DNA from 3 places in the Pseudomonas sp. Tof1 genome. Region 3 is predicted to be linked to each of the others. Evidence: riboswitches for the same ligand, from Rfam matches in the RefSeq annotation. Region 3 holds a riboswitch; each other region holds the start of a gene.

The links. Region 3 has a riboswitch for cobalamin ahead of cobO (cob(I)yrinic acid a,c-diamide adenosyltransferase). Riboswitches for the same ligand answer to the same signal wherever they lie in the genome.
Region 1: another riboswitch for cobalamin. It lies ahead of ACZ5KU_RS14530 (CbtB domain-containing protein); the one in region 3 lies ahead of cobO (cob(I)yrinic acid a,c-diamide adenosyltransferase).
Region 2: another riboswitch for cobalamin. It lies ahead of cobW (cobalamin biosynthesis protein CobW); the one in region 3 lies ahead of cobO (cob(I)yrinic acid a,c-diamide adenosyltransferase).

The regions. Positions count from the first base shown of each region.
Region 1 is NZ_AP024344.1:3,164,858-3,172,866, reverse strand. It holds partial or broken gene ACZ5KU_RS14540 (CHASE3 domain-containing protein) at 1-1,829, opposite strand, end outside; gene ACZ5KU_RS14535 (response regulator) at 2,082-2,438, shown strand; cobalamin riboswitch at 2,571-2,794, shown strand; gene ACZ5KU_RS14530 (CbtB domain-containing protein) at 2,892-3,077, shown strand; gene ACZ5KU_RS14525 (CbtA family protein) at 3,101-3,811, shown strand; gene ACZ5KU_RS14520 (cobalamin biosynthesis protein) at 3,834-4,232, shown strand; gene cobM (precorrin-4 C(11)-methyltransferase) at 4,399-5,145, shown strand; partial or broken gene ACZ5KU_RS14510 (NUDIX hydrolase) at 5,165-5,575, shown strand; gene nfuA (Fe-S biogenesis protein NfuA) at 5,720-6,304, opposite strand; gene ACZ5KU_RS14500 (EamA family transporter) at 6,362-7,240, opposite strand; gene ACZ5KU_RS14495 (AraC family transcriptional regulator) at 7,362-8,009, shown strand, end outside.
Region 2 is NZ_AP024344.1:3,031,811-3,039,819, reverse strand. It holds gene ACZ5KU_RS13950 (ATP-binding protein) at 1-373, opposite strand, end outside; gene cobN (cobaltochelatase subunit CobN) at 386-4,156, opposite strand; gene cobW (cobalamin biosynthesis protein CobW) at 4,161-5,228, opposite strand; cobalamin riboswitch at 5,328-5,535, opposite strand; gene ACZ5KU_RS13935 (glycosyltransferase) at 5,624-6,913, shown strand; partial or broken gene ACZ5KU_RS13930 (glycoside hydrolase) at 6,918-8,009, opposite strand, start outside.
Region 3 is NZ_AP024344.1:5,406,070-5,414,078, reverse strand. It holds gene ACZ5KU_RS24285 (DMT family transporter) at 1-253, opposite strand, end outside; gene ACZ5KU_RS24280 (thioesterase family protein) at 250-648, opposite strand; gene ACZ5KU_RS24275 (aminotransferase class III-fold pyridoxal phosphate-dependent enzyme) at 641-1,975, opposite strand; cobalamin riboswitch at 2,135-2,353, shown strand; gene cobO (cob(I)yrinic acid a,c-diamide adenosyltransferase) at 2,436-3,047, shown strand; gene ACZ5KU_RS24265 (cobyrinate a,c-diamide synthase) at 3,044-4,414, shown strand; gene bluB (5,6-dimethylbenzimidazole synthase) at 4,411-5,061, shown strand; gene cbiB (adenosylcobinamide-phosphate synthase CbiB) at 5,058-5,966, shown strand; gene cobD (threonine-phosphate decarboxylase CobD) at 5,959-6,951, shown strand; gene ACZ5KU_RS24245 (cobyric acid synthase) at 6,948-8,009, shown strand, end outside.

The sequences.
Region 1 (8,009 bases), 2.2 Mb from region 3:
CGATCGGTGAACAGCATCTCGGGCGCGCCCTCCTCGATCACCACGCTGAATCCCAGGCCCTTGTCGTTCGCCAGCGGCAGGAACAGGTTGTCCAGGCCTTCAACGAGCCGTGCCACGCTGGTGTTCTCGGGGCGCACCTCAAGCTTGCCCGCCTCGACCTTGGCGATATCGAGAATGTCGTTGATCAGGTTGAGCAGATCGTTGCCGGCGGAATAGATCGACTCGGCGAACTTGACCTGCTCGTCGGTGAGGTTTTCTTGGGGGTTCTCCGCCAGCAGCTTGGCCAGGATCAGCGAACTGTTGAGCGGCGTGCGCAGCTCGTGGGACATGTTGGCGAGGAACTCGGACTTGTACCGGCTCGAACGCTGCAGTTGATCGGCCCGTTCTTCCAGCTCGACCTGTGCCTGGTTCAGCTCGCTGTTCTTGCGGTCCAGTGCGTCGCGCTGTTCGGCCAGGGCAGTGGCCTGCTCGGCCAACTGCTCGTTGCTCTGCTCCAGCTCGGTCTGCTGGGTCTCCAGGTGCACCTGGGACTCCTTGAGTACCCGGGATTGCTCCTCCAGTTCCTCGTTGGCGGTCTTGAGCTCCTCCTGCTGCACCTGCAACTCTTCGTTGAGTTGCTGGGTCTCGGCCAGTACCTCCTGCAGGCGCTGGCGATAGCGGGCGGCCTCGACGGAAGTGCCGATACTGCCGGCAATCAGCTCCAGCAATTCGATGTCGCGCTCGACGAGCTCACGCAGGAAGCCCAGTTCGATCACGCCGTTGACTCGCCCATCGTCGCGGGTCGGCACCACCACCACGTGGCGTGGCAACCCCTCGCCGAGACCGGAACTGACCTTGAAGTAGTCCTGCGGAAGTCCGTCGAGACGAATCAGGCGGTCCTCGGTGGCGGCCTGGCCGACAATACCTTCATCGGTAAAGACCTCGACCCGCTGCTGCTCCTGCTCGCGAGACAGACCATAGGTGGCGATGCGCCGGAAACCACCATGCTCCTCACGGACATACAGGACACCCACGGCACTGCCCAGGTACTGGGCGCAGAACTGCAGAATATTGCGCCCCAGGGGGCTCAGCCCGAGCTGGCCGAGCATCTGCGTGGACAGTTCGTTCTGACCGCCACGCAGCCAGGCCTGCTTCTCAAGGCGCTCGGAACTCTTCAGTTGCGACTCGAGATTCTTCCCATAACTCGCTGAAAGATTTAGTAAATCCCTTCTACCAACGTAAGCCAGGAGCGCACTCAGGCCCAGCACGAAGACCAGATAGGCAGTGATGCTCCATAGGGTGGTACGCCGCACATCGTCATTGCGGGACAGGCGCAGTTGCTGCTCGGTGTCGATGGCATTGGCATACTCGCTGCGGATCTCGTCGGTCAGGCGCTTGCCACGCCCGGCCTTGATCGCTTCGCGATAGTCGCCCTTACTGCGCTGCAGATCGATCATCGATTGCGCGTATTCGGTCCAGGCCCCCTGCAGGGCCTCGATGCGCCTGAAACGATCGACCTGCTGCGGGTTGTCCGCCACCAACTGCTGCAAGCCGCGCAGTTCGGCAATGATCTTCGGCCTGGCGACTTCATAGGGGTCGAGGAAGTGCTCATCGCCGGTGATCAGGAAACCGCGCATGCCGGTTTCCAGGTCCACAGACAGCGTCATCACCTCATTGATGTTGTTGATCACCCGGTCCGTGTGCTGCACCCATTGGATCACCGAAAGCAGATAGCTGATCAGGGAAACGAAGAACACTGCGCTGAGCACACCCACCCCAAGCGGCAGGCTGATGTTGCGACTCAGGAGTTTGCGAAAACTGCTCTCATCAACCGAAGACGGTGAATTCATTTCGGGCCCCGGAGGAAGTCTTGAAAACCAAGGAGTTTGACGTAATTTTGTAAAAAAAGGATCCATTTTTCTCACAGCGTAGAAGGCATTTTCCTGCCTCGCACTGCCCAGCATCAATCAGACCCGCTATCCTACTCTCTTGTACAGCAAAATATTTTTGTACAAGAAATAGAACTTGTGGCAATTGGCCGCTTACCAATACAAAAGACAGGCACCTTCCTGCTCCGCTTTCACTTTTTTGGGAAACCCCTTATGTGCGCAGCCAGCTCCACCATCCTGGTCGTCGAAGACGACGCCATTGTCCGCATGCTGATTGTCGATGTGCTGGAGGAACTGGAGTTCAGGGTCCTGGAGGCCAGCGGCAGCGACGCGGCCCTGGAGTTTCTCAATGACACCACCACCCCCATCGACCTGCTGATGACCGATGTCGGCTTGCCCGACATGGACGGCCGAGACCTGGCGAGGACCGCGTGCCAGGTCCGCCCCGGACTCTCGGTGCTGTTTGCCAGCGGCTACGCCGACAGCCTCGAAGTACCCGCCGGCATGCAGGTGATCGGCAAGCCGTTTTCGATCGATCAGCTCAGAGATAAGATTAAAAACATTATCTAACTAGTTGTTTTTATTGGGATTATTATTCTAGAAATAACTTTAGGTTCGGCTTTTTACCGCAGCCCTCCCCACCTTTTCTCGACCCGGTGGTCACCCTGCAGCTCAGTTGACGCACCGGTAGATGGCATGCTTTCCTACTCGCCTGTTCTGGGTGCCCTTCACAGGGTGAAACGGGAAACCGGTGCGTCGGCGGATGCTTCATCATGCCTGACAAGTCCGGTGCTGCCCCCGCAACGGTAAGCGAGAGAAGCGTCAGATCCACTGTGCCAGCCGGCATGGGAAGGTGATGCTGGAAGGTTCGAGCCAGACTGGAACCCCTCGCGAGCCCGGAGACCGGCCCGGAAATATCGAATGACAAACCTGCGGTGGGCAGGCGCTGTTGAAACCTCCGGGCCCGGCCCGCCGAGGTTTTTCTGCGCGTGGCCGCCTGCTGAAGACCCAGAGGGAAGCGCCATGTCCGTCACCACCGCCAGCCATTCCGGCACCGTCACATCGACCCGCAGCCAACGTCTCGTCGCCGCCATCGGCGCCAGCGTCCTCGGCGTGCTGCTGGTTTATTTCGCCGGGTTCTCGCACATCGATGCGGTCCATAACGCCGCCCACGATACACGTCACAGCGCCGCCTTCCCTTGCCACTGAGCCGTGCCACCGAGAACCCTGCCATGATCAAGCGTATCGCCCAAACCGCTGGTTTCAGCGGACTGCTGGCCGCCCTGCTGCTGACCCTGCTGCAAAGCTTCTGGGTCGCCCCCCTGATTCTCGAAGCGGAAACCTACGAGAAGGCCCCGGCCAGCGAAGCCCATGAGCACACCGGCGCCGCCATGGCCGGGCATAGTCACGAAGGCCACGATGAAGCCGCGTGGGAGCCGGAAGATGGCTGGCAGCGCGTGCTCTCCACTACCGGCGGCAACCTGGTGGTCGCGGTCGGTTTCGCCCTGATGCTCGCCGGCCTGTATACCCTGCGTACGCCCAATCGCACTTCCCAGGGGCTGCTCTGGGGACTGGCCGGCTACGCCACCTTCTGCCTGGCACCGACCCTCGGCCTGCCGCCGGAACTGCCCGGCACCGCCGCGGCGGACCTGCTGCAACGGCAGATCTGGTGGGCCAGCACCGCGGCCTCCACTGCCGTGGCCATCGCCCTGGTCGTGTTCGGCCGGCATTGGCTGCTCAAGCTGCTGGGCGTGGCCATTGTCGTGGTGCCCCACGTGATCGGCGCGCCGCAACCGGACGTGCATTCCAGCCTGGCACCAGAAGCGCTGGAGGCGCAGTTCAAGATCGCCTCGCAACTGACCAACGCGGTGTTCTGGCTGGCCTTGGGCCTGATCAGCGCCTGGCTGTTCCGTCGCAAGGCCGACACTCGGCACCGGGCATGACAAAGCCCCCGCGCAGCCAGCCCTGGCGGCTGGCTTCGGTTGCCGGCAAGGCTGCGAGGCGTCGGTCCTGCGGCAACTGCTGGAAAGTGCCCTGCAGAGCTGTCGACTCGACCTCTCGGCAGTCACCGGACTGGCCAGTATCGATGGAAAACGCCATGAGCCGGGATTGCTGGAACTCGCTCGACAACTGCAACTGCCACTGCTGTTCTTCAGCGCCACGGCGCTGCAACCCTACGAGCCACATCTGAGCCATCGCTCCAGCCTGGCTTTCGCCCATACCGGCTGCCACGGCGTTGCCGAAAGTGCCGCCCTGGCCCTGGCCGAACAACAGGGACAGTCCCCGGCAAGCCTGCTGATTTCACGCCAGAAGCACCCGCAGGCGACCTTCGCACTGGCCTGGACCGGGCAAAACCCTGGATAATCCCCTCCTCCTGCATGAGCGTTGTTCATGTGAACCCAGGATTTACCCGCAAACCCACCCGGCGAGCTCCGCGTGCGTTCGACGCGAAACCAGCGACTGCCGTCAGGGCTTCGCGGATAAATCCGGTGCCCATGGAACCTTGCGCGCAGCCCGTTCAGAGAAGTTTATGACCGTCTATTTCATCGGTGCCGGCCCCGGCGATCCGGAACTCATTACCGTCAAGGGCCAGCGCCTGATCCGCAGTTGCCCGGTGATCATCTATGCCGGCTCACTGGTACCTGCGGCCGTGCTGGAGGGCCATGGCGCCAGCCAGGTGATCAACAGCGCCGAACTGCACCTGGAACAGATCATCGAGTTGATCAGGGCGGCCGATGCCCGCGGCCAGGATGTGGCCCGGGTGCATTCCGGCGACCCATCGCTGTACGGCGCCATCGGCGAGCAGATTCGCCACCTGCGCGAGCTGGGCATCGCCCACGAAATCGTCCCCGGGGTCACTGCCACCGCTGCCTGCGCGGCCCTGCTCGGTGCCGAGCTGACACTGCCGGATATCTCCCAGAGCGTGATCCTGACTCGTTACGCCGACAAGACCGCGATGCCCGCAGGCGAGGAGCTGGGCGACCTGGCCCGGCACAAGGCGACCATGGCGATTCACCTGGGGGTCAACCATCTGGCGAAGATCGTCGCCGAGCTGCTGCCTCATTACGGCGCGGACTGCCCGGTTGCGGTGATTCACCGCGCCACCTGGCCCGACCAGGACTGGGTGCAGGGCACGCTGGCGGACATCCAGGCCAAGGTCGAGGCCAAGGGATTTCGGCGCACGGCGCTGATCCTGGTGGGACGGGTACTGGGCAGCGACCATTTCAGCGAATCATCCCTGTATCGGGCCGGTCATGCCCACTTGTATCGACCCTGAACAGGCGGAGGAAAGAACGATGCCCGAACCGACGTTTTCCGGAGCCAAGCTGGCACTGCTCTGCGGCGATCAGTTGTTGACCTACCTGCGCGACATGAAGGATGGCATCCCCTACCCTGGCCACTGGGACTTTGCCGGCGGTGGCCGCGAAGGCGAGGAAACCCCGAGCGAATGCGCGCTGAGGGAACTGGACGAGGAGTTCTCCCTGCGGATCGGCGCCGAACGCATCGAGTGGGCGCGACGCTACCCCAGCGTCACCCAGCCAGGCAGCCACTCATGGTTTCTGGTGGGGCAACTGGACCCGGCGGAGATCGAGGCGATCCATTTTGGCGATGAGGGACAGTACTGGCGGATGATGCCGATTGCCGAGTACCTGGAGCATCCGCTGGGGGTGCCGTATCTGCAGGAGCGGTTGCGCGACTACCTGCGGGGCGCTAGCGAGCTTCAGGACGTATTCGCGGGCAAGCCCGCGAATGGGCCGACACAGGCACCACAAATCCTGCCCCCAATAAAAAACGGTGCTCACGGGCACCGTTTCTTGCGACTCAAGGCAGCGAACGCCCTGCTACCGGACTCAGTAGTAGGCGTTTTCTTTCTGCGTATGGTCGGTCACATCACGCACACCCTTGAGCTCGGGCACGCGTTCGAGCAAGGTGCGCTCGATCCCTTCCTTCAGGGTCACGTCCGCCTGGCCGCAGCCCTGGCAACCGCCACCGAACTGCAGCACGGCGATGCCGTCGTCGACCACGTCGATCAGGCTGACCTGGCCGCCGTGGCTGGCCAGCCCCGGGTTGATCTCGGTTTGCAGGTAGTAGTTGATGCGCTCGTTGATCGGGCTGTCGGCATTGACCATCGGCACCTTGGCGTTCGGCGCCTTGATGGTCAGCTGGCCGCCCATGCGGTCGGTGGCGTAGTCGACCACCGCGTCATCGAGGAACGCCTCGCTGAACGAATCGATCCAGGCGGTGAAGCTTTTCAGGCCCAGCGCGGTGTCTTCCGGTTTTTCCTCGCCCGGCTTGCAGTAGGCAATGCAGGTCTCTGCGTACTGGGTGCCCGGCTGGGTAATGAAGATGCGGATGCCGATCCCTGGAGTGTTCTGCTTCGACAGCAGGTCCGCCAGATAATCGTGGGCGGCATCGGTAATGGTTATGGCGCTCATGGAATCTCCTCACAGATTGCTGTCAGTCTACGCCAAATCGCGCCACTCGACAAAGTCCTAGTATTTTTGTCGGAAAAGCATCGAGACCCCATTCGTCGAACCGACCAGCAGCGCCGAGAAAATCAGTGCGCTCGCCAGCCAACCCGCCGGACTTGGCCAGACCCCCAGCAGCAGGATCGAGCCGAGAATGCCAAAGACCGGAATCAGCAATGACAGCGGCGCCACCCGGGACAACGGGTACTCGCGCAACAGCAGGTTCCAGCCCCAGTAGCTCAGGTGCGTGGCACCATACACCTGAAACGCCAGCGAGCCCAGCAGGCCGGTGCCGATCTGCCCCGGCAGTTCGACGAAGGGTGTCACGCCGCCCCGGAGCCAGGCCAGCAGCAACAGTGGCAACGGTGCGAACAGGCTGGCCCAGAGGACAAAGGCAAACACCTCCTTGACCCGTGACAGCTTGATCAGCACGTTGCCCAGGCTCCAGGCCACGGCGCTCAATACCACCAGCAGCAAGCCGGCCCTGCTCGCCCCCACCGGGCTGTCGAACAGCACGCAGGCCAGCCCCAGGGCCGCCAACAGCGCGCCGACGAGTTGGGACGCTTTCAGCGTCTCGCGAAACAGCAGCACGCCCCAGCCCAGGGTAAAGAAGGCGCTGGTCTGGATCAGCAACGAAGCCGTCCCCGGCGGCACTCCCAGGCTGATGCCGAAGTTGATCAGGCCCCACATGGCAACGCCGAAAATCATCCCGTAGGCGGCTATCCAGCCCATGGCCACCTGCGGACGGCGGATGAAAAACACCCCCGGCAGCGCCGCCAGGGTGAAACGCAACGCGGTCAGCAGCAAGGGATCGACCCGCGCCAGGCCGAGCTTGGTGACAGGGAAATTCAGGCCCCAGACCGCCGTGACCAGCACGGCGAGCAACAGGTGTTTTTTCTGCATGGCAAACCATCCGGATAATCAGTTCCGGGCTACTTTGCCCGCAGGTGCAATGGCCCGCTTGCAGCTCAAGGCCAGATAAGGATAAAAATGGGCCAAAGATCAACCCCTGCCCCTTTATCCCATGCCCGACTTCTACCCGAGCAGCACCCAGAACGTCATCGTCACCCGTCATGACTACCGTGACGGCCAGCGATTCGACTCGCACCGCCACGAACGCGGCCAGTTCGCCTATGCCGCGTGTGGCGTGATCACCGTATTCACCGACGACGGTGACTGGGTGGTGCCGCCGGGACGCGCCGTCTGGGTGCCCGCGGACCTGCCGCACGCCATGTGCATGCGCGGCCCGGTGACCATGCTCAACGCCTATGTCCTGGCCGAAACCGGGCAGCGCCTGGCACTGGCCGGGCAGTGCCAGGTCCTGGAGGTTTCCGAGCTGCTGCGCCAGTTGCTGGCACAGGCGGCCGAGGTTGGCAGCAACGGCGGCGGCAATGAGCGTGACAGCTACCTGCTGGGCCTGCTGCTCCACGAGATGGCCCGGATGCCCCGGCTGGCACTGAACGCGCCGCTGCCCCGGGAGCCTCGCCTGGCGCGGATCTGCCGCCGCCTGCTGGACCAGCCCTCACTGGAGGTCGCCATCGACGACATGGCCCGTGACGCCGGCATGAGCCGCCGCACCTTCACCCGACTGTTCCGCCAGCATACCGGGGTCAGCTTTGTCGAATGGCGCCAGCAGGCCTGCCTGCTGGCGGCCGTGGTGCGCCTGGGCAAC
Region 2 (8,009 bases), 2.4 Mb from region 3:
CGCTGGCCGCCACATCGAGCAGCAGGTCCACCAGATGATCGGCCAGCAGGTTCACCTCATCGACATACAACACGCCGCCGTCGGCCTTGGCCAGCACGCCGGGGGAAAACTGCGCGCGGCCCTCCCCCAGTGCCGCGTCCAGGTCGAGGGTGCCGACCAGGCGCTCCTCGGTGGCCCCCAGGGGCAAGGTGACGAACTGCCCGCTGGCCAGCAGGTCGGCCAGGCCACGGGCCAGGGTCGACTTGGCCATGCCGCGCGGCCCCTCGATCAGCACGCCGCCGATCTTCGGGTCGATGGCGGTCAGGCACAGCGCCAGCTTCAGCGCATCGGCACCGACCACCGCCGACAGCGGGAAATGCGGGGAGTCAGTCATGGTGCATAGTCCTCAGGCATCTTCTTCAATATCCAGCAGCAGGTTTTCCAGCGCCTCGCGGTAGTCCCCCGGCTCACGCCACAGCCCGCGCTGCTGGGCTTCCAGCAGGCGCTCGGTCATGTCGCGCAAGGCATGGGGGTTGTGCTCGCGGACGAACGCGCGGGTGTCGGCATCCAGCAGGTAGGCATCGGCCAGCAACGCGTACTGGTGATCGTCGATCAGCTGGCTGGTGGCATCGAAGGCGAACAGATTGTCGACCGTCGCCGCCAGCTCGAAGGCACCCTTGTAGCCATGGCGCTTGACCCCGTCGATCCACTTGGGGTTGGCCGCCCGCGAGCGGATCACCCGGTTCAACTCCTCCTTGAGCGTGCGGATCTTCGGCAGGTCCGGCTGGCTGTGGTCGCCATGATAGCTGGCGGCGGTTTTGCCACTGAGGCTTTCCACCGCCGCCAGCATGCCACCCTGGAACTGGTAGTAGTCGTTGGAATCGAGCAGGTCATGCTCGCGGTTGTCCTGGTTCTGCAACACGGCCTGGACCTGGCTCAGGCGTCGGGCGAACGGCGCCCGGGCCGCGGTACCCTCGTCGGAGCCGCCATAGGCGTAGCCACCCCAGTTCAGGTAGACCTCGGCGAGGTCCTCGCGGCTCTGCCACAGGCGCCCGTCGATGGCATTCTGCACACCCGCGCCATAAGCGCCCGGCTTGGCGCCGAAGATCCGCCAACCGGCCTGGCGTGCGGCCTGCTCGGCATCCAGGCCCTGCGCCTGCAGTTGCTCGCGCTCCTGGCGAACGCGGGCCGCCAGGGGGTTCAGGTCCTCGGGTTCGTCCAACGCCGCCACCGCCTGCACCGCCGCGTCGAACAGGCGGATCAGGTTGGCGAAGGCGTCACGGAAGAACCCGGAAACCCGCAGGGTCACGTCCACCCGAGGGCGGTCCAGCAGGCTCAGCGGCAGGATCTCGAAGTCGTCGACCCGCTGGCTGCCGGTGGCCCAGACCGGCCGCACGCCCATCAGCGCCATGGCCTGGGCGATGTCGTCGCCGCCGGTGCGCATGGTCGCCGTGCCCCAGACCGACAGGCCAAGCTGACGCAGGTGGTCGCCGTGGTCCTGCAGATGTCGCTCGAGAATCAGGTTGGCCGACTGGAAACCGATGCGCCAGGCCGTGGTGGTCGGCAGGTTGCGTACGTCCACGGAAAAGAAATTGCGCCCGGTAGGCAACACGTCCAGTCGCCCGCGGCTCGGTGCACCACTGGGACCGGCCGGGACGAAGCGCCCGTCGAGGGCGGCAAGCAGGCCCTGCATTTCCGCCGGCCCGCAAGCATCGAGCCGCGGCGCCACCTGTTCGAGCAGCCCGTCGATGATGCTGCGCACATCGGCCCATGCCTCGCTGTCCGGCAGCTCGGCGAGCCCCGCCAGGGCCTGCTCGATCAAGGCTGCGGCATACAGTTCCAGGCGCTCGCGACTGTCGCCGGCGGTGCGCCAGGTGGCCGCGCCGAGGTCGCGCAGCGCCTCCGGACGGCAGCCGGTCCAGGGTTCGGCCAGGTTACAGTCGAGCGGGTCGAAGCCCAGTTCGAAGGCCTTGGCCAACGCCCGCAGCAGGCTCGACCGGGCACCTCGCCCGTCACCGCGGGGAATACGCAGCAGGGCCAGCAGGGTATCGATGCGCAGCCGTCCCTGCGGCGACTCGCCGAACACGTGCAGGCCATCGCGGATCTGCGACTCCTTGAGGTCGCAGAGGTAGGTGTCCAGGCGCGGCAGCCAGATCGCTGCGTCGGCATCGCTGTCGAGCCCGGCATCCAGCTGCAGCTCGCGGTCGATCTGCGTCTCGCGTACCAGTTTGAGGATGTCGCGCTGCAACTCCCGGGCCCGGCGTGGGTCGAGCAGTTGCGCTTCGTAGTATTCGTCGGCAAGCAGTTCCAGGTCGCGCAACGGGCCGTAGGTTTCGGCACGGGTCAGCGGCGGCATCAGGTGATCGATGATCACCGCCTGGGTCCGGCGCTTGGCCTGGGCCCCCTCGCCCGGGTCGTTGACGATAAACGGATAGATATTCGGCAGCGGCCCCAGCAGCGCATCCGGCCAGCAGTGCTGCGACAGACCGACCCCCTTGCCCGGCAGCCACTCCAGGTTGCCATGCTTGCCGACATGGATCACGCCGTGGGCACCATAGCGGTGGCGCAACCAGAAATAAAACGCCAGGTAGCCATGGGGCGGCACCAGGTCCGGATCGTGGTAGACCGCACTCGGGTCGACCTGATAACCACGGGCCGGCTGGATGCCGACGAAGGTCAGCCCCAGGCGCAGCCCGGCGACCATCATCCGCCCGTCGCGGCACATCGGGTCGTTTTCCGGCTGCCCCCAGCGAGCCAGTATCGCCTGGCGGTTGGCCTCGGGCAATTGCTCGAACAGGGCCTGGTATTCGGCCAGCGCCAGGCTCTGCCGGCAGGGTCGCAGATCGAGGCTGTCGAGATCGTTGCTGACGCCGCCGAGCAGGGCCTGGATCAGGCCGGTGCCACTCTCGGGCAGTTCGGCAACCGGGTAGCCCTGCGCCTGCAAGGCCCGCAGGATATTCAGCGCCGCGGCCGGCGTGTCCAGGCCGACACCGTTGCCGATGCGGCCGTCACGGGTCGGATAGTTGGCCAGGACCAGAGCGATGCGCTTGGCGCCGTTGTCCAGCCGTGCCAGGTCGACCCAGCGCCGCGCCAGTTCGGCGACGAAGTCCATGCGCTCGGGCTGGGCCCGGTAGCAGACCACGTCGCTCTGGCTGCGCTCGCTGCGCCAGGCCAGGTCCTTGAAGCTGATCGGCCGGCTGATGATCCGTCCGTCCAGTTCCGGCAAGGCGATGTGCATCGCCAGGTCCCGCGGCCCCAGGCCCTGCTCGCTGGCCTGCCAGCCGGGCTCGTTGTCCTGGGCGCAGATGGCCTGGATCACCGGAATGTCACGGCGGAACGGCCGCAGGTGCGGCGCCTCGGGGGTCGACTGGGCAAAACCGGTGGTATTGAGGATCACCGCCGCCGACACTTCGTCCAGCCAGTCCTCGACCGTCGCCAGGCAGGCCGGCTCCTTGAGGCTGGCCACGGCGATCGGCAACGGGTTCAGCCCGGCCGCCTGCAGGCGCTGGCAGAACACATCGACGAAGGCGGTGTTGGCCGCCTGCAGGTGCGAACGATAGAACAGCAGCGCCGCTACTGGTTGGTCGGCCTGCCAGTCGGTACGCCAATCCGCCAGTCGCGCATCGACCACGCGGGGGTGGTAGATCGCCGTGCGCGGCAAGGCGCGAGGCTCGTGCCACGGGTAATCGCGCCCCAGCCAGGTACTGGCCAGGCAATTGAACAGTTGCAGGGCGTTACCCAGCCCCCCCTGGCGCAGGAAATGCCAGAGCCGTTCGGCCTCGGCCGCCGGGACGTTGCCCAGGGCGCTCAGTTCCGGGTCGGGACGGTCATCGCCCGGCACCAGGATCAGCGCCACGCCGCGCTCGGCCAGTTGCACCAGGCGCTCGATGCCGTAGCGCCAATAGCCGATCCCGCCGTGCAACGACAGCAGGATCACCTTGGCGTGTTGCAGCACCTGGTCGACATACAGGTCGACCGAGGCATGATTCTGCACCTGCATCGGGTTGGCCAGGCGCAGGCTGGGGTAATCGTCCGGCAGTTGCTGCGCCGCTTCGGCGAGCAACGCCAGGCTGGAATCACCGCTGCACAGGATCACCAACTCGGCGGGGGTCTGTCCCAGGTCGGCAATGTTGTCGTCCGACACGAAACCGCCGGGCTGGGTCCTGAGCAGGTGCATGGGGTCAGACCGTCAGCGCCGCGCGCAGGGTCGACTCGAGCAGGGCGGCATCCAGTTCCTGACCGATCAGCACCAGGCGGGTGACACGCGGCTCGTCAGCGCCCCAGGCACGGTCGAAGTGCTTGTCGAAACGGGTGCCCACGCCCTGGATCAGCAGGCGCATCGGCTTGTTCGGGATCGCCGCGAAGCCCTTGACCCGCAGGATGCCGTGCTTGACCACCAGTTGCGTCAGGGCATCGAGCAGCAGGCTTTCATCGGCTTGCGGCAGGTCGATGGAGATCGAGTCGAAGGCATCGTGGTCATGATCGTCGTGATCATCGCCGTCGTGGTGGTGATCGTGGTGGCTGTGACGGCTGTCGATATGTTCTTCGGAGCCGGCACCCAGGCCGAGCAGCACGTCCAGCGGCAGGCGACCGCTGCTGGCCTCGACGATCTTCACCGCCGGTGGCAGTTCCTCGGCCACTTCCAGGCGGACCTTGGCCAGGTCTTCGGGGGCGATCAGGTCGGTCTTGTTGAGAATCACCAGGTCGGCGCTGGACAACTGGTCGGCGAACAGTTCGTGCAGCGGCGACTCGTGGTCCAGGTTCGGGTCGAGCTTGCGCTGGGCGTCCACCTGGTCGGGGAAGGCGGCGAAGGTACCGGCGGCCACCGCCGGGCTGTCGACCACGGTGATCACCGCATCGACGGTGCAGGCACTGCGGATTTCCGGCCACTGGAACGCCTGGACCAGCGGTTTGGGCAACGCCAGGCCGGAGGTTTCGATGAGGATGTGGTCCAGATCGCCGCGCCGTGCCACCAGTTCGCGCATCACCGGGAAGAACTCTTCCTGCACGGTGCAGCACAGGCAGCCATTGGCCAGTTCGAAGACGCGACCGACCGCCTCTTCCTCGGTGCAACCGATCGAGCACTGCTTGAGGATTTCACCATCGATGCCGAGTTCGCCGAATTCGTTGACGATCACCGCGATGCGGCGGCCCTGGGCGTTGTCGAGCATGTGGCGCAACAAGGTGGTCTTGCCCGAGCCGAGGAAGCCGGTGACGATGGTGACAGGAAGCTTGGCCAGTGTTTTCATCGGGATGCCCCTTGGCAAAAATAGCGGGCATACGGGACGAGAACCGCTGCCGGAACAGGCGCGGGTAGGTTCGCCACCGGATCACCCCGCCCGGTTTAAGTGAAATTCTGTCACGAGGCAGGTCTCCTGGCTTGCGGGCGGGTGTTCGGCAGTCGCCCGATCACCGGGTCTTGCGCCTTCCCGCCCCAAGGGGCAGTGGCCAGGCAAGACTATCAAACCGCTCACAGTTGCGGGGGCAGCCGCGGCTTGCCGCGTTCCCATCTTAGCTTCGGCCGGATGCCGAAGAACCTCGAACCTGCAAGGCTACGCAGTGCGCGGGAGCAGGTCAATCTCGACGGCCGCTGTGGTTTAATTGCGCCCCCTTTCACCCTGCCCGTTTCAAGGAAGCCCCGCCCATGAGTGCCACCGGCACCACCACCGTCCTGGTCATCGGTTATGTCTGGCCCGAACCCCGTTCCTCGGCCGCCGGTGGGCACATGATGCAGATTCTCGAAAGCTTCCTCGAAGCCGGCTGGCACATCACCTTCGCCAGCCCCGCCAGCGTCGGCGAGCACAAGGCCGACCTGCAGAGCCTGGGAATCGACGAACAGGCCATCGAGCTCAACAACAGCAGCTTCGACACCTTCATCACCGCCCTGCAGCCGGATGTGGTGCTGTTCGACCGCTTCATGATGGAGGAGCAGTTCGGCTGGAGGGTCGAGAAGCACTGCCCCGACGCCATCCGCGTGCTGGAAACCTCCGACCTGCAAAGCCTGCGCGACGCCCGCCAGCAGCAGCTCAAGGAACGCCTGAAGGCCGATCCGGACCCGAACGACTTCAGCACGCTGTTTGCCCCCGACCTGCCGCAGGTGTTCCAGCAGATGAGCGAAACCGATCAGGCCCAGCGCGAGATCGCGGCGATCTACCGCTCGGACCTGAGCCTGATGATCTCCGATGTCGAGATTCGCCTGTTGACCGAGCAGTTCCGGCTGCCGCCGGCGCTGCTGCACTGGTGCCCGCTGATGCTCGATCAGCCCGCTGCCTTTCGGCCGTTCGAGGAGCGCGCGCATTTCCTCAGCATCGGCAACTTTCGCCACGCACCGAACTGGGACGCGGTGCTCTGGATGAAAACCACCCTCTGGCCGCTGATCCGCCAGCAATTGCCGAGCGCGCAACTGCACGTCTACGGCGCCTATACACCGCCCAAGGCCACCGCCCTGCATAACCCGACCCAGGGCTTTCACGTGCTGAACTGGGCCGAGGATGCCTTGCAGGTCATGAGTGCGGCGCGCATCTGCCTGGCACCGTTGCGCTTTGGCGCCGGGATCAAGGGCAAGCTCGCCGATGCCATGCTCTGCGGCACGCCAAACGTCACCACGCCGATCGGTGCCGAAGCCATGCACGGCGACTTGCCCTGGCCCGGCGCCATCGAGACCCGCGCCGAAGCCCTGGCCGCGGCCGCCGTGCAGCTCTACCAGGACCCGGCGGCCTGGCGGCAGGCCCAGGCCGCCGGCCACGCCTTGCTGGCCGCCCGCTACGACCGGCGCCAGCACGGCCCGGCCCTGGTGGCGCGTATCGAGCAATGCCGGCAGCGACTGGCACAACATCGGCGCGACAACTTCACCGGCGCCATGCTGCGGCATCACCATCACAAGAGCACCCAGTACATGGCCCAGTGGATCGAGGCGAAAAACCGCAAGGCCTGAGGCCTCATGTCGAAGGCAGGAACAACCGGGCGATCTCGATCAGTTGCGGCCCCCGATCCGGCGCCAGCACCAGGGCCGAACGCGGCGGCAACAGCCGGCCCTCCGGCGAACGGGCGGGTTTCCTGGCGAAGTTCACCGTGATCAGGGTGCCGTCGCTGAACGAGGTACGCTGAACCAGGCGATCGGCCGAAAACACCTGGAAATCGCTCAGCCGCTCGGTGAACAGCCTTTCGTGCAACGGCCGGAACACCTTGTCATAGGCCCGAATAAACGGCAGATCGCGGGCCAGCACCTGGTCGTTGAGGTGATACAGGGGCGGCACCATGTACAGCAACTGCAGCAACGCCGTGGTTTCCCGCTCGCTGGAGAACTTCAGCGAGCCATATTCCCAATGGTGGGTGCTGACCAGGCTGTCGTGGAACACCAGCTGATACAGCGGCAGGCGAAACTGCGCCGAGGTGACGAAGCGGGCGACCGCCGGCTTGAGCGGTATCGGCTTGAAATACAGGTCCGGGGTCTCCGGCGGCCAGTACCCGCCACGGTAGAACGGCGACTGCTTGTTCTTGCCGATATCCGGGTCCATCCAGGCGAACGGCTGGGTGGCGATGCCATGGCTGTAGGCGATGCTGGGCACATAGAAGGCCACCCCACCCTCGCTGCCGGTGACCAGCCCCAGCTCGGTGCCGGGAAACTGCAAGCGGCGCCTGCGCGCCTCGGCATCCTCGCGCTCGCTGGTTTCCCGGCCCGGGGTATAGTCCCTGAACTCGGGACCGGCGGCATCGACATCGAGAAAGTAGCTGTTCAGGCGGGCGCCACGGGCAACCGCACTGATACGCCGTTGCGCATAGGGTTCGACCACCCGGGAATTGACATAGACCCCACGGCCATTGAAGCCGCGCAGCTTTTCCCCCGGCTGTCGCGATAGCCCGCCGCCGCCAGTTCGTCGCCCATCTGCGCCGTGGCCCAGGTGGCCCGCAGGTTGGAGGGATGCGCACTGCCGTAGCTGTCATACACCGCCACCAGATAACCGGCAGCCTTGGCCGCCTCCACCGCCTCGGGGTGCCACAGCGCATCGCGCCAGTCGTCCGCCCCCAGC
Region 3 (8,009 bases):
AGAACAATGTTGCCAGCAATGCCAGTCCGTAGAAGTTCCAGTTCCTGGGTAGGCGCAGTAGTTGCACGGGTTGGAGTGCACAGATCAGCAGCATGAACGGGATCGCCAACAGGACCCTGTAGAAGGCCGAGACTTCGGCATCGAAAGGCAGGGCCTTGACAATGACCGGCGCAACTCCTAACAGTGCGGAGCCGGTTACCAGTAACAGAATCCGGGAGTGACTGCGCTCGGCCCGCATGACTGGTCGATTCATGGTTGCAAGCCGGGATGCTTATTGGCGACCCGTGCCTTGAAGGCCTTGCGATCGACAACCGCTCGCGTGTGGAGGCCCGATAAAATGCGTTCCGAGCCATCGCTCGCCTCGACTGCGAACTCGATGCTTTTATCGGTTGCCTGGATGACAGTGGCACGCACGCTAAGGGTAAAGCCTGCCGGTGTCGGGGCCAGGTGCTGGCTGTCATGGGCGATGCCGACGGTCATGAGGGTATCGGGTAGCAAACCCTCGATGGCCATCATTGCCGCCAGCTCTGACAGCCAAAGCAGTATCGGTGTAGCGAGGGCGGGGATGTCATTGTTCCAGTGTGTGGCCAGGTCGATCGGTTGGACGGTATGTCTCAGCAGTCCGATTCGACCGATGAGGTCAGGCATGATCAGCTTCCTTGTGCAGGTGGCCGGGAGCGCTCTGGAGGATTTGCTCAAGGAGTAAAAGCATTTCCTCAAGCATGGGCATAGGGGTGTTGAGGGGCGGGGCAAAAATCACTGCGTCACCATGCCGATGTGCAGCAAAACCGCTGGCGGGATAGAGATTCAGGCCTTTGGCCCAGGCGAGCCGTACCAGGCTTTCGGCGGCTTGGGCACCCGGTACGAAGGGTGTTTTGCGAGGTTTGTCCTGGACTATTTCCACTCCCCATAACATGCCTGCCCCGCGAATCTGGCCAATGATGGGTGAGCTGTCCGTGCACCGCTGCAGATATGATTCGATGATTGGCCCGCGGCTGGCGGATAGAGGTACCAGGCCCTCGGTTTCGAGCACGTCCAGGACGGCATGGCCAACTGCGGCCCCTATGGGATGATTGGAATGGGTGTGGCCGTAGGAAAACACCCCGCTACCCAGTTCGATTGCCTCTTTGATCGCCTCTGTCACCAGGATGCCGGACAACGGGAAATATCCCGCATTGAGACCCTTGCCCAGCACACTGATGTCGGCCTTGACTTGACCGTGGTCCATGGCCAGCCAGGTGCCGGTGCGACCGAGGCCAGTCAGTACCTCATCGGCGATCAGCAGTACATCGTTGCGTTTACAGATGTCGCTGATCGTTTCCAGGTAGCCTGCCGGTGGGAGGATGGCCGCTCCTGAAGCTCCGGTGATGGGCTCTATGAGCAGGGCCGCCACTGCGTCGGCCCCGATCTGGCCCAGCTCGATTTCCAGTGCCTGGGCACAGGCGAGTTGGCAGGTCTTGCGGCTCTTGCCGTAAGGGCAGCGGTAGCAGTAGGGGGTGGGAATTGTTGGCCGTTGGTCGGGACTGCAGACATTGCGACGCCTGGGCCAATGACCGGATAGGGACAGGCTGGCCTGGGTCGAGCCGTGATAGCTGATGGTCCTGCTCAAGATATGTCTCTTTTTTGACCGGCCGACCTCGTCCCAGTATTGAATTGCAGTGCGGCAGGCTGCCTCCACGGCTTCTGAACCGCTATTGACGAAAAATGCTCCGGCCTGCCCGAGCTTGCTGCAGAGTCTTTGTGCCAATCGCTCGGCCGGGAGGTTCAGCGATTGTGTGCGATAGGCGGCGCTGAGCCTGTGGGCTTGCATCCGCATCCGATCGATGATGTATGGGTGGCCGTGACCCAGGGAGCAGGCTATGGCGCCGGAGCAGCCATCGAGAATCGTCCTGTTGTCATCGGTCATGATCGTGCTGCCCTGGGCCGAGAAGGCCATCGGGTAGTACTGACGCAGGTTTGGCTTGATCAGGTGCACGCCGTTGCCTCACTGAGGTGTTATGTGGAGAAACGTTATTCCCACCTTTACCCTCAGGAGAAATGAGTTTTCCTCGTGAGGCTCATTTCTCCTGTTCATGCCACCGTTCGCCGGGGCTGGCGGTCGACTTCAATTGACGCTCCACCCCCAACCCTCTAACCTTCCCGGCTTGTTTCAGGTGCTCTGTGGCCCGGTGTCAACAGAGTGAAACAGGGAAGCCGGTGAGCCCTTCGAGAGGCGCGATCCCGGCGCTGCCCCCGCAACGGTAAATGAGTCAAGACTGCGCTTTTCGCCACTGTGCCGACGGCATGGGAAGGCGCGCGGTCCCGCGTTCGCGCGCTCATGAGCCCGGAGACCGGCCTGATCCATTCCACAGCATCACGGCGGGCGATGCTGGACGGCTTTGGCCGTGCCTGCGTCTGCCCGCCGTTTGCGTTATCCAGCCCAACGGAGAGCTGTCATGAACGAGTCCCCCGAGCGCGACGAACGCCACCTGGCGCGCATGCAGCGCAAGAAGGCGGTGATCGACGAGCGTATCGCCAATGCCCCCAACGAGTGTGGCCTGCTGCTGGTGCTGACCGGCAACGGCAAGGGCAAGAGCAGCTCGGCCTTCGGCATGCTCGCCCGGGCCATGGGCCACGGCATGCAGTGCGGCGTGGTGCAGTTCATCAAGGGCCGCAACAGCACCGGCGAGGAGCTGTTTTTCCGCCGCTTCCCCGAGCAGGTGCGCTTCCATGTGATGGGTGAGGGCTTTACCTGGGAAACCCAGGACCGCCAGCGTGACATCGCCGCGGCCGAGGCGGCCTGGGCGGTGTCGCGGGAAATGCTCGCCAACCCGGAGATCGGCCTGGTGGTGCTCGATGAGCTGAATATCGCCCTCAAGCATGGCTATCTGGATCTGGACCAGGTGCTGAGCGACCTGCAGGCCCGTCCACCGATGCAGCACGTGGTGGTGACCGGGCGCGGCGCCAAGCCGGAACTGATCGACCTGGCCGACACCGTCACCGAGATGGGCCTGCTCAAGCACGCGTTCCAGGCCGGGATCAAGGCGCAGAAAGGCATCGAACTATGACTCAGGCGCGTCATTGCCCGGCGGTGCTGATTGCCGCGCCGGCCTCCGGCCAGGGCAAGACCACGGTGACAGCGGCCCTGGCGCGTCTGCATCGCAACCAGGGGCGCAAGGTCCGGGTGTTCAAGTGTGGCCCGGACTTCCTCGACCCGATGATTCACGAGCGTGCCAGTGGCGCACCGGTGTACCAGCTCGACCTGTGGATGGTCGGTGCCGAGGAAAGCCGCCGGCTGCTCTGGGAGGCGGCGGGCGAGGCCGACCTGATCCTGATCGAGGGGGTCATGGGGCTGTTCGACGGCACGCCATCGAGCGCCGACCTGGCGCGGCACTTCGGTGTGCCGGTGCTGGCGGTGATCGACGGTACGGCCATGGCCCAGACCTTCGGCGCGCTGGCCCTGGGGTTGGCGCGCTACCAGCCGGACCTGCCGTTCGCCGGGGTGCTGGCCAACCGGGTCGGTACCCCGCGTCATGCGCAATTGCTCGAAGGCAGCCTGACCGAAGGCCTGCGTTGGTACGGTGCGCTCTCCCGCGAGACCGGGATCGAGCTGCCGAGCCGGCACCTCGGGCTGGTCCAGGCCAGCGAGCTGAACGACCTGGATCGTCGCCTGGAGGTCGCCGCCGAGGCCCTGGGCGCCAGTTGCGAAGTCGCCTTGCCGCCGGCGGTCGAGTTCGCCGCACCGCCAGCAGCGGCCGTCGAGCCGCTATTGGCCGGTGTTCGAATCGCGGTGGCCCACGACGAAGCGTTTGCCTTCATCTATGGCGCCAACCTGGATCTGTTGCGCGCGCTGGGGGCCGAGCTGTGCTTCTTCTCGCCCATACATGATGCCGAACTGCCGCCGGCCGACAGTCTGTACCTGCCGGGCGGCTACCCGGAATTGCACCACCGGATGCTGGCGCAGAACCATTCGATGCTGGCGGCGATCCGTGGGCACCACGCGGCGGGCAAGCCGCTGCTCGCCGAGTGCGGTGGCATGCTTTACCTGCTCGAGGCGCTGACCGATGTCGACGGCCAGCGGGCCGAACTGCTCGGCTTGCTGGCGGGAGAGGCGGTGATGCAGAAACGCCTGGCCGCTCTGGCCCTGCAGGCCGTGGAACTGCCGGAAGGCTTGCTGCGCGGGCATACGTACCACCACTCGTTGACCACCACCGAGCTGGCGCCGATTGCCCGTGGGCAGAGCCCCAATGGTGGGCGCGGCGCAGAGGCGGTCTATCGTGAGGGGCGCACGACCGCCTCCTATGTGCATTTCTATTTTCCATCCAATCCCCGGGCGGTTGCCGCGCTGTTGGCGCCGCAGCCGCAGGATTGCATTTCTGAGCATGCCAGGGCCGGCGCAGTCGATGTGGGCGCAGGCACTGCGCAGAGGCCATGACAGACAAGGTTTTTTCCATAGAGGAACGCGAGGCCATCTACCGGGCCATCGCCGAGCGGCGCGACATGCGTCACTTCAGTGGCGGCACGGTGGCGCCGCAACTGCTGGTGCGGCTGCTGGAGGCGGCGCATCAGGCGCCGAGTGTCGGCCTGATGCAGCCCTGGCGGTTCATCCGCATCAGCGATCGCGCGTTGCGCGGGCGGATCCGGCAGTTGGTGGAAGACGAACGGGTGCGTACCGCCGAGGCCCTGGGCGAGCGCTCCGACGAGTTCATGAAGTTGAAGGTCGAGGGCATCAACGACTGCGCCGAGGTGTTGGTGGCCGCGCTGATGGATGGGCGTGAGCGACACATTTTCGGTCGCCGGACGTTGCCGGAGATGGACATGGCGTCGTTGTCCTGCGCGATCCAGAACCTCTGGCTGGCCTCGCGGGCCGAGGGGCTGGGCATGGGCTGGGTGTCGTTGTTCGAACCGCAGGCGCTGGCCGACCTGCTGGGCTTGCCTGAGGGCGCCAAACCGCTGGCGGTGCTGTGCCTGGGGCCGGTCGAGGCGTTCTACCCGGCGCCGATGCTGGCACTGGAAGGCTGGGCGCAACCGCGTCCGTTGAATGAGCTGTTGTATGAAAACTACTGGGGAGTGAGTCAATGAGTGTGGCGTTGTTGAGTGTCGCCGGGGTTGCGCTGGATGCGCTGCTGGGCGAACCCAGGCGCTGGCATCCGCTGGTGGCGTTCGGTCGTCTGGCCGATCGCATCGAACAACGCTTCAACTCCGGCGGCCGTGGCTGGCGCAGCCATGGCGTGACGGCCTGGGTGCTGGCGGTGGTGCCGCTGACGCTGCTGGCCACGGCCCTGTCGTGGGCGCCCTGTATCGGCTGGCTCATCGAGATCCTGTTTCTCTACTGTGCCCTCGGCATGCGCAGCCTGGGCGAGCATGTGGCGCCGGTGGCCCAGGCGCTGCGCAGTGGCGACCTGGAACTGGCGCGCCAGCGCGTGGGTTACCTGGTCAGCCGGCAGACCTCGGAACTGGACGAGGCCGCGGTGGCCCGCGCCGCGACCGAGTCGGTGCTGGAGAACGGCAGCGATGCGATCTTCGCCGCGCTGTTCTGGTTTGCCGTCGCCGGCGTGCCCGGGGTGGTGCTGTACCGACTGAGCAATACCCTTGACGCCATGTGGGGCTATCGTAACGAGCGCTTCGAGCGTTTCGGCTGGGCGGCGGCACGGATCGACGACCTGCTCAACTATATTCCTGCCCGGCTGGTGGCCTTGACCTACGCTCTGCTGGGCAAGACCCGCCTGGCGCTGAAGTGCTGGCGCACCCAGGGACCGACCTGGGACAGTCCGAACGCCGGGCCGGTGATGGCGGCCGGTGCCGGTGCCCTGGGGGTCGAACTGGGTGGCGCGGCGATCTACCACGGCGAGTTGCACCAGCGTCCGCAATTGGGGGAGGGCCCGGCTGCCGATGCCGACGCGATCGATCGCGGCTGGCAATTGGTGCAGCGCGGGGTATGGCTATGGTTGCTGGTTCTCTGTCTGGGAGCTGAGTTTTATGCTTGAGCACGGCGGGCGGTTGCGCAAGGCGGTGGAACAATACGGGATTGCCGAGGCGGATTGGCTCGACCTGTCCAGCGGCCTGGCGCCCTGGTCCTGGCCGATTCCGGCGATTCCCGAGCGCGCCTGGGCGCGTCTGCCGGAAACCGACGATGGCCTGGAACTGGCCGCCTGCGCCTACTACGGTGCGCCGCTGGCCCTGCCGGTACCCGGCTCCCAGGCCGCGATCCAGGCGTTGCCGCAATTGCGCCGCAGCGGCAAGGTCGGCGTGCTTTCACCGTGTTATGCCGAGCATGCCGAGGCCTGGCGTCGCAACGGTTACATCGTGCGCGAAGTACTGGAGCACGAGATCGACTTCTTTCTCGACAGCCTCGATGTGCTGGTGGTGGTCAACCCGAATAACCCCACCGGCCTGAAGCTGTCGGCCGAGCAGTTGCTGGACTGGCATGGCCGCCTGGCCCAGCGCGGCGGCTGGCTTGTGGTCGACGAGGCCTTCATGGACAACACCCCGCAGCATAGCCTGGCGGCGCATACCCATAAGGTCGGGCTGATCGTGCTGCGCTCGTTCGGCAAGTTCTTTGGCCTTGCCGGCGTGCGGCTGGGCTTCGTCCTCGCCGAGTGCAAGCTGCTCAAGCTGCTGGCCGAGCAGATCGGTCCCTGGGCCGTGGCGGGGCCGACGCGGGTATTGGGACAGGTGTGCCTGGCCGATAGCGATGGCCACACCCGGCAGCGGCAGCGGACCGAACAGGCCAGCCAGCGCCTGGTGGCCTTGCTGACAGACCATGGCTTCGCCCCCCAAGGCGGCTGTGCGCTGTTCCAGTGGCTGATCACCAGTCGCGCCGAGCACCTGCACGAATTCATGGCACGACGCGCAATCCTGCTGCGTCTGTTTGTCCAGAACAGCAGCCTGCGTTTTGGCCTGCCACCCGACGAGGCCGGCTGGTCGCGTCTGGAGCAGGCGCTCAAGGCCTACAACGAGGAACATCCATGAGCACCCTGATGGTCCAGGGCACCACCTCGGATGCCGGCAAGAGCACGCTGGTGACAGCCCTGTGCCGCTGGCTGACCCGCCAGGGCGTCCGTGTGGCGCCGTTCAAGCCACAGAACATGGCGCTCAACAGTGCCGTGACCGCCGACGGCGGCGAGATCGGCCGGGCCCAGGCGGTCCAGGCCCAGGCCGCCGGTCTGCCGCCGCACACCGACATGAACCCGGTGCTGCTCAAGCCCAACAGTGACACCGGGGCCCAGGTGATCGTCCATGGTCGCGCCGTGACCACCATGAACGCGGTCGCCTATCACGACTACAAGGCCATCGCCATGCAGGCGGTGCTGGCGTCCCACCAGCGCCTGAGCCATGACTACCCGGTGGTGATGGTCGAGGGGGCCGGCTCCCCGGCGGAGATCAACCTGCGGGCCGGCGATATCGCCAACATGGGCTTTGCCGAAGCGGTGGACTGCCCGGTGCTGCTGATCGCCGACATCAACCGCGGCGGGGTGTTCGCCCACCTGGTCGGCACCCTGGAGCTGCTGTCGCCGAGCGAGCAGGCGCGGGTCAAGGGCTTCGTCATCAACCGTTTTCGCGGCGACATCGCCCTGCTGCAGCCTGGGCTGGACTGGCTGGAAGCGCGCACCGGCAAGCCGGTGATCGGCGTATTGCCCTATGTCATGGACCTGCACCTGGAGGCCGAGGATGGCCTGGATCGGCGCCAGATCGACAAGCTCGACCAGGTGTTGAAAGTGGTGGTACCGGTGCTGCCGCGCATCAGCAACCACACCGATTTCGATCCATTGCGCCTGCATCCCCAGGTCGACCTGCGGTTCGTCGGCCCCGGCGAGACGATCCCGGCAGCGGACCTGATCATCCTGCCCGGCTCGAAAAGCGTGCGCAGCGACCTGGCCTATCTGCGCCAGAACGGCTGGGACATCGCGATCAACCGGCACCTGCGCTATGGCGGCAAGCTGCTCGGCATCTGCGGCGGCCTGCAGATGCTCGGCGAACAGGTGCACGATCCGTTGGGGTTGGAGGGAGCGCCGGGCTCCAGTACGGGT